Regions from separate parts of the Enterococcus sp. DIV1304_2 genome, predicted to be linked through region 2. Evidence: a T-box and tRNA genes for the amino acid it is inferred to sense, from the RefSeq annotation. Region 2 holds a T-box; the other holds one or more tRNA genes.
What was found. The T-box of region 2 lies ahead of IGJ14_RS03430 (valine--tRNA ligase). A T-box ahead of a tRNA ligase gene usually reads a tRNA of that ligase, here a tRNA-Val.
Positions count from the first base shown of each region.

Region 1: it has a tRNA-Val gene. The T-box ahead of IGJ14_RS03430 (valine--tRNA ligase) is inferred to sense a tRNA for this amino acid. The anticodon was not compared.

Region 1 is NZ_CP187851.1:2,819,678-2,826,382, forward strand. It holds gene IGJ14_RS12960 (hypothetical protein) at 1-315, opposite strand, end outside; gene IGJ14_RS12965 (hypothetical protein) at 806-1,003, opposite strand; tRNA gene IGJ14_RS12970 (tRNA-Glu) at 1,772-1,843, opposite strand; tRNA gene IGJ14_RS12975 (tRNA-Ile) at 1,864-1,937, opposite strand; tRNA gene IGJ14_RS12980 (tRNA-Gly) at 1,949-2,019, opposite strand; tRNA gene IGJ14_RS12985 (tRNA-Phe) at 2,024-2,096, opposite strand; tRNA gene IGJ14_RS12990 (tRNA-Asp) at 2,100-2,172, opposite strand; tRNA gene IGJ14_RS12995 (tRNA-Met) at 2,191-2,264, opposite strand; tRNA gene IGJ14_RS13000 (tRNA-Ser) at 2,276-2,365, opposite strand; tRNA gene IGJ14_RS13005 (tRNA-Glu) at 2,379-2,450, opposite strand; tRNA gene IGJ14_RS13010 (tRNA-Ser) at 2,465-2,552, opposite strand; tRNA gene IGJ14_RS13015 (tRNA-Ile) at 2,577-2,650, opposite strand; tRNA gene IGJ14_RS13020 (tRNA-Gly) at 2,663-2,733, opposite strand; tRNA gene IGJ14_RS13025 (tRNA-Asp) at 2,735-2,810, opposite strand; tRNA gene IGJ14_RS13030 (tRNA-Met) at 2,829-2,902, opposite strand; tRNA gene IGJ14_RS13035 (tRNA-Ser) at 2,914-3,003, opposite strand; tRNA gene IGJ14_RS13040 (tRNA-Ile) at 3,026-3,099, opposite strand; tRNA gene IGJ14_RS13045 (tRNA-Met) at 3,114-3,187, opposite strand; tRNA gene IGJ14_RS13050 (tRNA-Ala) at 3,216-3,288, opposite strand; tRNA gene IGJ14_RS13055 (tRNA-Pro) at 3,306-3,379, opposite strand; tRNA gene IGJ14_RS13060 (tRNA-Arg) at 3,389-3,462, opposite strand; tRNA gene IGJ14_RS13065 (tRNA-Leu) at 3,473-3,558, opposite strand; tRNA gene IGJ14_RS13070 (tRNA-Gly) at 3,576-3,647, opposite strand; tRNA gene IGJ14_RS13075 (tRNA-Thr) at 3,658-3,730, opposite strand; tRNA gene IGJ14_RS13080 (tRNA-Leu) at 3,757-3,838, opposite strand; tRNA gene IGJ14_RS13085 (tRNA-Lys) at 3,846-3,918, opposite strand; tRNA gene IGJ14_RS13090 (tRNA-Val) at 3,922-3,994, opposite strand; rRNA gene rrf (5S ribosomal RNA) at 4,007-4,122, opposite strand; rRNA gene IGJ14_RS13100 (23S ribosomal RNA) at 4,212-6,705, opposite strand, start outside.
Region 2 is NZ_CP187851.1:717,941-724,645, forward strand. It holds gene IGJ14_RS03415 (cysteine desulfurase family protein) at 1-258, shown strand, start outside; gene thiI (tRNA uracil 4-sulfurtransferase ThiI) at 278-1,489, shown strand; gene IGJ14_RS03425 (redox-sensing transcriptional repressor Rex) at 1,749-2,402, shown strand; T-box leader at 2,506-2,718, shown strand; gene IGJ14_RS03430 (valine--tRNA ligase) at 2,767-5,412, shown strand; gene IGJ14_RS03435 (bifunctional folylpolyglutamate synthase/dihydrofolate synthase) at 5,534-6,705, shown strand, end outside.

The sequences.
Region 1 (6,705 bases), 960 kb from region 2:
AAGCATGAAGTCTGTTGGGTCATTATTGGTCATTTTTTCAATGATTTTCTGTAGAAAATTTGGATGACCACTGCTATAAAAATCCATAGATCTTTTCAGTGAATCAATCACTTTTGACTGGTTTTCTATATCAATAAAGGATTGATCATCATCATTTTCTAGCATGTTTATGTATGTTGCATACAGTGAATTATAAAAACCTGGTGAAGCAACTCTTTGATTATTTTCCTTTAACGAAAGTGCTAACGTTAATATTTGTAGTTTTTGGAGAAATTCATTTTTATTGTTTTCTTTCATCATTTCTTCGGTATTCATATTTTCCTTTGCCAAAATTCTATAAATAGTTCTAACCAATTTTAGAAGCTGTCAGATCAATGTTGATTTCCTGTTTTTACATTTCCGATTTTGCCGCTCGCTGACTACGCTCATTTGGTTCAATACGAGACGTCAATTCAGATCAAACAACTTCGATACACCTACTTTTTCGTTTGATGGATGCTCGTAAAATCGGCACTACAACTAAATTCAGATGAAGCTTGTCATCTCATCTCTATTCGCTGTATGTCAAGCTTTGTCAAAATGATAGGTGCAACAGGTTTAAAACATTCGGGGCATGATTGGAAGCTAGGATAGAGTCGTTTCCACTTCTATGGATTCAATTGCCATTATCTTCAATCTCCATTTCAGTTGACGGTTCATTGAGGGATAGTGCGGACGAAAATTGGTTTGTTTTCAATGTATCTGTCGAATCTTCTTTTCTAATTTATAGATATTACTTGTTTTGACTAACAGGTTTCCTCCCTACTCATCGTATTTTTTTACTTCTATTTACTTTCTTACTTGAGCACTGACTTTTAAGTACAGTACTTCTTTTGCTTGATAATTTTGTACCGATCCATTTGTAAGTAATGAAAAAATCATCTGAACTACAAGGCAGCCTATTTATTCCTTCTTTAAAACCAGCAACATTTCTATGGTTGTCTGTTGCTTCTTCTCCTTCCATATAATCCTTCTAACTAGATTTTTCTATTATCTAGTTAGAAAATTTATAGGTTTATAACCTCATATTTGGTACATTCTAACTAATTATAGTATAGTGACTGCTCCTATAAAAATTACCCATTTATTTTAAAATCACGAAAAAAGTACTCTCCCATAACATCAGCAAATCGATAAGTTTAAAAAAAATAGTAGATTTATAGGATGAGCGTAATCATTCCCGCAGCTCTCCATCCAAAAGATGATAAAGGCCCTATAATGAAGAAAACTGATAAAAACAAAGCTGTACAGGAAAGAATTTCTCCATGGATGAACTTACAAAAAATTACTTAATGTAACAAACAAAAAAATCATTTCCAAGGAATTGGCTTTAAGAAAAGAAAGAAGGTAGACCCTCTCCACCATGATTCATGTAGGGTTAGATAATCAACCAACAGTTGATTGTATGACATGTAAAATGAAAGTGACTAAATATAGAAATGGAATCATAAACGCCTTCCAAACATCTTATAGTTACGAGACATTGGAAGGAACAGACAATAATGTTAAGATCAACAAACACATGATTCATAGATACCGTCATTCCTGCCATTTTAGTGACCGTATTTACTTGATCTAAGGCTAGATTATCTTAGATCGATCCAAAACAAAAAGAATCAATCGAAGCGTATTTCTACTTCGATTGATTCTCGATGAAATTCTATCAATTTGAACTCGCCAACACTACTTGTCAAAGAGCAAAAAAAAAGATACTTGCTTGAAGTATCTTCGATGACCCGTACGGGATTCGAACCCGTGTTACCGCCGTGAAAGGGCGGTGTCTTAACCGCTTGACCAACGGGCCAGGTAAAAATATGAAAATAATGGGCCTAAATGGACTCGAACCATCGACCTCACGCTTATCAGGCGTGCGCTCTAACCAGCTGAGCTATAGGCCCATAAAAACTAAAGCGGGTGACGAGAATCGAACTCGCGACAACAGCTTGGAAGGCTGTGGTTTTACCACTAAACTACACCCGCAGTATGGCGCGGGACAGAATCGAACTGCCGACACATGGAGCTTCAATCCATTGCTCTACCAACTGAGCTACCGAGCCAAACGGTTCCGACGGGAATCGAACCCGCGATCTCCTGCGTGACAGGCAGGCATGTTAACCCCTACACCACGGAACCAATGTTTTTAGTTTTTAATTGCGGGAGCAGGATTTGAACCTACGACCTTCGGGTTATGAGCCCGACGAGCTACCAGACTGCTCCATCCCGCGATAATATAAAAAGGAGGATAAGGGATTCGAACCCTTGCACGGTTTTACCCGCCTGACGGTTTTCAAGACCGTTCCCTTCAGCCGGACTTGGGTAATCCTCCAATATAAAGCTAATGACCCGTACGGGATTCGAACCCGTGTTACCGCCGTGAAAGGGCGGTGTCTTAACCGCTTGACCAACGGGCCAGATAAAAATGAAACGGAGAAGGAGGGATTTGAACCCTCGCGCCGGTTTCCCGACCTACACCCTTAGCAGGGGCGCCTCTTCAGCCACTTGAGTACTTCCCCAAAACCATTAAGATTTTGAATAAATGGGCCTAAATGGACTCGAACCATCGACCTCACGCTTATCAGGCGTGCGCTCTAACCAGCTGAGCTATAGGCCCATAAAAACTAAAAGCGGGTGACGAGAATCGAACTCGCGACAACAGCTTGGAAGGCTGTGGTTTTACCACTAAACTACACCCGCGTGGCGGTCCCGACGGGAATCGAACCCGCGATCTCCTGCGTGACAGGCAGGCATGTTAACCCCTACACCACGGAACCAATGTTTTTAGTTTTTAATTGCGGGAGCAGGATTTGAACCTACGACCTTCGGGTTATGAGCCCGACGAGCTACCAGACTGCTCCATCCCGCGATAATATAAAAAGGAGGATAAGGGATTCGAACCCTTGCACGGTTTTACCCGCCTGACGGTTTTCAAGACCGTTCCCTTCAGCCGGACTTGGGTAATCCTCCAATATGAAATACAACGTCGCTATGGACCTTGTAGGACTCGAACCTACGACCGGACGGTTATGAGCCGTCTGCTCTAACCAACTGAGCTAAAGGTCCAGGCTCTTAAATAATCGCGGCGGAGGGGATCGAACCCCCGACCTCCCGGGTATGAACCGGACGCTCTAGCCAGCTGAGCTACACCGCGAAAAAAAGTATTCATTATTTAAATGAAATGGAGCCTAGCGGGATCGAACCGCTGACCTCCTGCGTGCAAAGCAGGCGCTCTCCCAGCTGAGCTAAGGCCCCTTGAAACTATTTACTAATCGGGAAGACAGGATTCGAACCTGCGACCCCTTGGTCCCAAACCAAGTGCTCTACCAAGCTGAGCTACTTCCCGTAAAACTAACGCGCCCAAGAGGAGTCGAACCCCTAACCTTTTGATCCGTAGTCAAACACTCTATCCAATTGAGCTATGGGCGCATATTTGTAATGCCGAGGACCGGAATCGAACCGGTACGGTGATCACTCACCGCAGGATTTTAAGTCCTGTGCGTCTGCCAGTTCCGCCACCCCGGCGCGTAGTACATTGGCAAAGCGGAAAACGGGGTTCGAACCCGCGACCCCCACCTTGGCAAGGTGGTGCTCTACCACTGAGCTATTTCCGCGTATTTACGATGCCGGCTAAAGGACTTGAACCCTCGACCCTCTGATTACAAATCAGATGCTCTACCAACTGAGCTAAGCCGGCGTAAAAAAATAGAAACAATCATATGATGCGGGTGAAGGGACTTGAACCCCCACGCCGTAAGGCGCTAGATCCTAAATCTAGTGCGTCTGCCAATTCCGCCACACCCGCAAAAATATGAGCCGTACAGGGCTCGAACCTGTGACCCTCTGATTAAAAGTCAGATGCTCTACCAACTGAGCTAACGGCTCATATGGAGGTTAACGGGATCGAACCGCTGACCCTCTGCTTGTAAGGCAGATGCTCTCCCAGCTGAGCTAAACCTCCAAAGATAACAAAGCGTGGCGGCGTCCTACTCTCACAAGGGGCAACCCCTCACTACAATCGGCGCTAAGAAGCTTAACTTCTGTGTTCGGCATGGTTACAGGTGTATCCTTCTCGCCATCGCCACCACACTTGGTGTTATCTATATTGAGTAAATCTTGTTCACTCAAAACTGGATTTGAAGTATTAGTAAGAAACTCTCCGAGTTTTTCATTTTATTTTGGTTAAGTCCTCGATCGATTAGTATCAGTCCGCTCCATACATCACTGTACTTCCACTCCTGACCTATCTACCTGATCATCTCTCAGGGATCTTACTTTCTTAAAGAAATGGGAAATCTCATCTTGAGGTGGGCTTCACACTTAGATGCTTTCAGCGTTTATCCCTTCCCTACATAGCTACCCAGCAATGCCCTTGGCAGAACAACTGGTACACCAGCGGTAAGTCCATCCCGGTCCTCTCGTACTAAGGACAGCTCCTCTCAAATTTCCAACGCCCGCGACGGATAGGGACCGAACTGTCTCACGACGTTCTGAACCCAGCTCGCGTGCCGCTTTAATGGGCGAACAGCCCAACCCTTGGGACCGACTACAGCCCCAGGATGCGACGAGCCGACATCGAGGTGCCAAACCTCCCCGTCGATGTGGACTCTTGGGGGAGATAAGCCTGTTATCCCCAGGGTAGCTTTTATCCGTTGAGCGATGGCCCTTCCATGCGGAACCACCGGATCACTAAGCCCGACTTTCGTCCCTGCTCGACTTGTAGGTCTCGCAGTCAAGCTCCCTTCTGCCTTTACACTCTTCGAATGATTTCCAACCATTCTGAGGGAACCTTTGGGCGCCTCCGTTACTCTTTAGGAGGCGACCGCCCCAGTCAAACTGCCCATCTGACACTGTCTCCCACCACGATAAGTGGTGCGGGTTAGAGTGGCCATAACGCAGGGGTAGTATCCCACCAGCGCCTCCATCGAAACTAGCGTTCCGATTTCTACGGCTCCTACCTATCCTGTACATGCGGTACAGACACTCAATATCAAACTACAGTAAAGCTCCATGGGGTCTTTCCGTCCTGTCGCGGGTAACCTGCATCTTCACAGGTACTAAAATTTCACCGAGTCTCTCGTTGAGACAGTGCCCAAATCGTTACGCCTTTCGTGCGGGTCGGAACTTACCCGACAAGGAATTTCGCTACCTTAGGACCGTTATAGTTACGGCCGCCGTTTACTGGGGCTTCAATTCGTACCTTCGCTTACGCTAAGCACTCCTCTTAACCTTCCAGCACCGGGCAGGCGTCAGCCCCTATACTTCATCTTACGATTTTGCAGAGACCTGTGTTTTTGATAAACAGTCGCTTGGGCCTATTCACTGCGGCTGATCTGACGATCAGCACCCCTTCTCCCGAAGTTACGGGGTCATTTTGCCGAGTTCCTTAACGAGAGTTCTCTCGCTCACCTTAGGATTCTCTCCTCGACTACCTGTGTCGGTTTGCGGTACGGGTCGTTGTTTTCTCACTAGAAGCTTTTCTCGGCAGTGTGACGTCAGGAACTTCGGTACTATTATTTCCCTCCCCATCACAGCTTGTCCTTAAAGTTAGAAGCATTTGACTCCTATCAAGACTTACTGCTTGGACAGACATTTCCGATCGTCTGCATTCCTTAGCCTCCTGCGTCCCTCCATTGCTCAAACAAAAACAACGAGTACAGGAATATCAACCTGTTGTCCATCGCCTACGCCTGTCGGCCTCGGCTTAGGTCCCGACTAACCCTGGGCGGACGAGCCTTCCCCAGGAAACCTTAGTCATTCGGTGGACAGGATTCTCACCTGTCTTTCGCTACTCATACCGGCATTCTCACTTCTAAGCGCTCCAGCAGTCCTCACGATCTACCTTCAACGCCCTTAGAACGCTCTCCTACCAATACACCTAAAGGTGTACTCCACAGCTTCGGTAATATGTTTAGCCCCGGTACATTTTCGGCGCAGGGTCACTCGACTAGTGAGCTATTACGCACTCTTTAAATGGTGGCTGCTTCTAAGCCAACATCCTAGTTGTCTGTGCAACCCCACATCCTTTTCCACTTAACATATATTTTGGGACCTTAGCTGGTGGTCTGGGCTGTTTCCCTTTCGACTATGGATCTTATCACTCACAGTCTGACTCCCGGATATGAATGAATGGCATTCGGAGTTTATCTGAATTCGGTAACCCGAGATGGGCCCCTAGTCCAAACAGTGCTCTACCTCCATCATTCTCAATTCCGAGGCTAGCCCTAAAGCTATTTCGGAGAGAACCAGCTATCTCCAAGTTCGTTTGGAATTTCTCCGCTACCCACACCTCATCCCCGCACTTTTCAACGTACGTGGGTTCGGTCCTCCAGTGCGTTTTACCGCACCTTCAACCTGGACATGGGTAGATCACATGGTTTCGGGTCTACGACTACATACTCAAACGCCCTATTCAGACTCGCTTTCGCTGCGGCTCCGTCTCTTCAACTTAACCTCGCATGCAATCGTAACTCGCCGGTTCATTCTACAAAAGGCACGCCATCACCCATTAACGGGCTTTGACTTGTTGTAGGCACACGGTTTCAGGTTCTATTTCACTCCCCTTCCGGGGTGCTTTTCACCTTTCCCTCACGGTACTGGTTCACTATCGGTCACTAGGGAGTATTTAGCCTTGGGAGATGGTCCTCCCGGATTCCGACGGAATTCCTCGTG
Region 2 (6,705 bases):
TGTTTTTCATTAAAAGGTATTCGTGGTGAGGTATTGGTCCATGCATTAGAAGAAAAACAAATATTTGTCTCTACGACAAGCGCTTGTTCTTCTAGAAAGCACATGGCAAGTAGTACGCTGCATGCGATGCAAGTACCCAATGATTTAGCTACTTCAGCGATTCGCGTCAGCTTAGATGAAAGCAATACGATGGCAGAAGTCGAACAATTCATGATCATCTTTAAACAGTTGTACAAGAAGTTTTCAGTCATCAATTAAGAAACAGAGGAGTGTTTTTGTGAAGTACAGTGAAATCATGGTTCGCTATGGTGAACTTTCAACAAAAGGAAAAAATCGTCGAAGTTTTATTATGCAGTTGGCACAAAATGTCAGACAGGCATTGAGCGATTTTCCTGAAATCAAGATCCACGCAGAGCGTGATCGGATGCATCTACTGTTGAATGGTGTAGACGGAGACTTAGTTATCCCTAAGTTAGCGAAGATATTTGGGATCCAAAACTTTTCACCTAGCGTGCGAGTAGAAAAAGAAGTACAAAGTTTAAAACAAGCGGTTCAGGAAATCATGCAAGAAATCTATACAGGAAAAGAAACATTCAAGATCATTGCAAAACGTAGTGATCATAGCTTTGAATTGGACAGCAATGAACTAAACCAAACATTAGGAAATGCAGTCATCGATGTTTTTCCGGATATCCAAGTACAAATGAGAAAGCCAGATATTGCGTTGCGTGTGGAAATCCGCCGAGATGGTGCGTATCTTTCCTATGAAACGATCAAAGGAGCTGGCGGTCTGCCTGTCGGTACAAGCGGAAAAGGTATGTTGATGCTTTCTGGAGGGATCGATTCTCCAGTTGCCGGTTATTATGCCATGAAACGTGGGGTAGAAATTGAAGCTGTCCACTTTGCTAGTCCACCTTACACGAGTGAACAAGCCTTGCAAAAAGCGAAAGACTTAACAGTGAAGCTGACACCCTATGTTGGTAAAATCGAATTTATCGAAGTACCGTTTACAGAAGTGCAAGAAGAGATCAAACGAGTGGTGCCCCAAGGCTACTGGATGACGATCACACGTCGGATGATGCTTCGTTTGACAGATGAGATCCGCCGTATTCGTCATGGACTAGTGATTTTAAATGGTGAATCATTAGGACAGGTGGCTTCCCAAACACTCCAAAGTATGGTGGCAATCAATGAGGTTACGAATACACCGATCATTCGTCCTGTAGCGACGATGGATAAATTAGAGATCATCGAAGTGGCTGAACAAATCGATACGTTTGATTTGTCCATTCAACCATTTGAAGACTGCTGCACGATTTTTGCACCGCCACAGCCTAAGACTCGTCCACGACTAGAAAAAGTGCATCAATACGAAGAACGTTTGGATATCGATGGGATGATCGAACGTGCTTTGGCAGGCTTAAAGATCGAAACGATCCACACAGAAACAGCAAAAGAACAAGTAGAAGAATTTTCTGATTTACTTTAAACGAAGGAACTTGTACTTCTTGTACGAGTCGATCATTCGAAATAAAAGATCCAGTCTCAAGAAGTAGACACGTGAAAGAGGACGAGACAATGGTTTAGCCTCGAGAAATAAGGCGCCATCCACAAAAATTGTATGTCAAATTTTGTGGGTGGTACCTTATTTTTCTTGTTTTTCATGGAGTTAAGCTTCCTCCTATTGCGAGGTTCCTTGTTCCATGCTAAACTAAAATTATGTGAAATGATTAACAAGGAGAAACGATATGCGAGAAAAATCAGAAACGTTACCCAAAGCAACAGCGAAACGGTTGCCTTTATATTTGCGCTATTTAAATATGTTGAATGATTCTGGTGTTCAACGAATCAAATCAAATGAATTTAGTGAGATCACACAAGTACCTTCTGCCACGATCCGTAGAGATTTTTCTCATTTAGGGGAATTAGGACGAAGCGGTTATGGGTACGATGTTCCCTATTTGATTGAAGTATTTGATCGAATTTTGAACACAGAAGAAGAAAAAAGAATCGCTTTAGTTGGTTTTGGGAATTTAGGAAAAGCATTGAAACACAATAATTTCAGAAGAAATGCAAATTTGAATATTGTTTGTGTATTTGACAATGATCCAGCCATCGTTGAAAAAGAAATCGAAGGTGTGATGGTTTATCCTATGGATCGTTTTAGTGAAATCGTTGAAAAAGAAGGAATCAAAGTGGCGATATCGACTGTACCAAGTAAGTATTCACAAGCAGCTATCGATGAAATCGTCAAAGGAGGCATTACTGCGATCTTGAACTTTGCGCCAGATCGTGTCAATGTTCCGCCACATGTCCATATGCAATACATCGATCTGACAACTGAGCTACAGACGTTGATCTATTTTGATGAAAATTATTCGCAAGTCTTTCCTTCCAAGTAAAAACTAAGTGGGAAGATCGCACAAAAAGGGAGTCTTTATGTGAATCGAACAGCGATTCGTTAAGAGCTTTTATTGACTTTGGCTACTAACCATTGTAAAATGAGTCAAGATGTTGATCAAGAGGAGTAACTAGTCCGACGTTTAGAGAGAGAGAACGAATGGTGGAACGTTCTTAACGAAAGCTAGTGAAGGTAGCTTGGGAGTTTTTGTCTTGAATCGAGTAGAGATGAACGAGTAGTGATCGTTAACTCACTTTGAGAGGTAATAGGCAACTATTACAAATTAGGTGGTACCGCGTAATTTATACGTCCTAAATACGAAAGTATTTAGGGCGTTTTTTTTTATTTTAAAGGAGGAAAACAGTATGACGGAAGAAAAGAATCTATCCACAAAGTACAATCCGCAAGAAGTAGAAGCGGGTCGTTATCAAAGCTGGTTAGACGAAGATTTGTTCAAACCAAGTGGTGACAAGAAAGCAAAACCTTATTCAATCGTTATCCCACCTCCCAACGTGACTGGTAAACTCCATTTAGGTCATGCTTGGGATACAACATTGCAAGATATGTTGATTCGTCAAAAAAGAATGCAAGGCTATGATACGTTATGGTTACCAGGGATGGATCATGCAGGGATCGCAACACAAGCAAAAGTAGAAGAAAAATTACGTGAGCAAGGTGTTTCTCGTTATGATCTAGGTCGCGAAAAATTTATTGATCAAGTATGGGAATGGAAAGAAGAATATGCCGGTCATATACGTGAACAATGGGCAAAAATGGGTTTATCTTTGGATTATAGCCGTGAACGCTTCACCTTAGATGATGGCTTGTCTGAAGCTGTTCGTAAAGTATTCGTTAGCCTATACGAAAAAGAGTTGATCTATCGTGGCGAATACATCATCAATTGGGACCCACAAGCACGCACAGCTCTTTCTGATATCGAAGTGATCCACAAAGAAATCGAAGGTGCCTTTTATCATATGAGCTATGAATTGGCTGATGGTTCAGGTGTGGTGGAAATCGCAACGACCCGTCCAGAAACGATGCTTGGTGATACGGCAATCGCTGTTCATCCAGAAGACGAGCGTTACCAAGCATTGATTGGTAAGAAAGTCATTTTACCACTAGTGAATAAAGAAATACCGATCATAGCAGATGAATATGTCGACATGGAATTTGGAACAGGGGTTGTAAAAATCACGCCCGCACATGACCCAAATGACTTTGAAGTCGGTAACCGTCATGACCTCCCACGAGTGAATGTCATGAATGAAGATGGCACGATGAATGAATTAGCAGGTAAGTATCAAGGAATGGACCGTTTTGCAGCACGTAAAGCGATCGTTGCGGATCTAAAAGAACTTGGTCGTCTGATCAAGATCGAAACGATGATCCACAATGTAGGCCATTCTGAGCGTACAGGAGTAGTTGTTGAACCTCGTTTATCAACACAATGGTTTGTAAAAATGGCACCTTTAGCTGAAAAGGCGATCCAAAATCAAGAAACTGATGATGCAGTTGAGTTTTTCCCACCACGTTTCAACCAAACCTTCTTACGCTGGATGGAGAATGTTCATGACTGGGTAATCTCACGTCAACTATGGTGGGGACATCAGATCCCTGCGTGGTATCATAAGGAAACTGGTGAAATGTACGTGGGCATGGAAGCACCAGCAGACAGTGAAAACTGGTTACAAGATCCCGATGTGTTGGATACTTGGTTCAGTTCAGCGCTTTGGCCTTTTTCAACAATGGGCTGGCCTGACGAAGACAATGAAGATTACCAACGTTACTTCCCAACAAGTACATTAGTAACAGGCTATGATATCATCTTTTTCTGGGTAAGCCGAATGATTTTCCAAAGCTTGGAATTTACAGAACGTCGTCCATTTGAGAATGTACTAATTCATGGATTGATTCGTGATGAACAAGGACGCAAGATGAGTAAATCTCTTGGAAATGGGATCGACCCAATGGAAGTCATTGAAAAATACGGTGCTGATGCGTTACGCTGGTTCTTATCTAATGGTTCAGCACCAGGACAAGACGTACGTTTTAGTTACGAAAAAATGGATGCTTCTTGGAACTTCATCAATAAAATCTGGAACGCTTCTCGTTTCGTTATCATGAATGTTGAAGGGATGACCGTAGAAGATATTGATCTTTCAGGGGAGAAAACTGTAGCCGATCGTTGGATTTTGACACGTTTGAATGAAACAATCGCTAAAGTGACTGACTTATTTGAACAATTTGAATTTGGTGAGGCTGGTCGCCAATTGTATAACTTTATCTGGGATGATTTCTGTGACTGGTACATCGAGATGAGTAAAGAAACACTTTACGGTGAGGACGAAGTAGCGAAACAAACGAACCGTAGTATTCTTGTCCATACGTTGGATCAGATCTTACGCTTATTGCATCCGATCATGCCATTTGTTACAGAAGAAATCTGGCAACACATCCCTCATAAAGGAACATCTTTAGTAGTGGCTGATTATCCAGTCGTGCAACCGGAATACGATGATGAAGCTGCTTCAAAAGGGATGGAAGTACTGAAAGAATTGATTCGTTCTGTACGTAATATCCGTTCTGAAGTGAATACACCATTATCAAAACCAATCACGTTACTGATCAAAACAAATGATCCGAAGATCGATCAATTCTTAAATGAAAACACTAGCTATATCGAGCGCTTCTGTAATCCAGAAGAGTTGACGATCTCAAGTGACGTAACTGCCCCGGATCTAGCAATGTCTGCGGTCTTGACTGGCGCGGAAATCTTCTTACCTTTAGCAGGGCTGATCAACATTGAAGAAGAAATCCAACGTCTAGAAAAAGAACTAGCAAAATGGACAGGCGAAGTAAAACGTGTACAAGGAAAATTAAGTAATGAGCGTTTTGTATCGAATGCACCGGATGATGTAGTTGAAGCAGAGCGTGCAAAAGAAAAAGATTATTTAGAAAAACAAGCAGCTGTCAATGAACGTATTGCGCAATTAAAATCAATCAAGTAAGACGAAAGAGAGAGGTGACGGAAGTTGCCTCTCTTTTTTAAGTAAAAAGAGCTCTTCTGGATTTCATTGTTTCCTACGTAAGCTTTTTTGTTATAATGAAGAGGAATGGGGGGATAGTAACGTGAAAATCGAAGAAGCAATCAATTGGATCCATAGCCGATTACCATTTGGCTCACGTCCTGGATTAGACAGAGTAGAGGCCTTATTAGAGGTAGTCGGACACCCAGAAGAAAAAGTCAAAACGATCCATATTGCAGGGACGAATGGCAAAGGTTCTACAGTGACTTATTTAAGATATTTATTAGAAGAAGCCGGCTTGACAGTCGGGACATTTACATCCCCATATATCGAATCCTTCAATGAGCGCATTTCGATCAATGGACAAGGCATTCCTGATGAATCATTGATTCGATTCGTAAAGAAATATCAACCGCTAGTTGAGCAAATGGATCAATTTGAAGCAGTAGCTGGCATTACCGAATTTGAAACGTTGACTGCTATGGCATTTGATTATTTCTTGGAAGAACAAGTGGACGTCGCGATCATTGAAGTGGGATTGGGTGGTTTACTCGACTCAACAAACGTAGCGAAACCTTTGTTAACGGGCATCACAACGATCGGTATGGATCATACAGATATTTTGGGCGACACGATCGAAGAAATCGCTGCTCAAAAAGCAGGGATCATCAAGCAAAATGTGCCACTAGTCACTGGGAAGATCGTACCAGAAGCGATGGCAGTGATCGAAAAGCAAGCAAAATTAAAAAATGCGCCACATCACGCATGTGGAGAGGATTATACGGTTACCTACAAACATCCGGCAGAAGAATGGGGCGAAATTTTTTCATTCCAAAATGAATTTGGTAAAATCCCTAAGTTGACGATCCATATGATTGGGAAACATCAAGTTGAAAATGCTGGTATGGCGATTGAAATGTATCAAATCTATTGTGGAATGATGAATCTCCCATTCCGCGAAAAAGACGTGATGAATGGCTTGAAAAAGGCGCAATGGCCTGGACGAATGGAACGATTAAGTGAAGAACCATTAGTGATTTTAGATGGGGCACATAATACGCATGCCATGGCACGTTTAGTCCAAAATCTAAAAGAAGAATTCAAAGGGTATCATATCCATCTTTTGTTCTCTGCTTTACGAACAAAAGAGGTTGATAAAATGTTACACCAATTACAAGAAGTACCAGATGCAACAATCTACGTCACTACTTTTGATTATCCTAAAGCCATTGAGCTGTCGGATATCCAAGCAACGACTGATGAGAAAGTTACGAT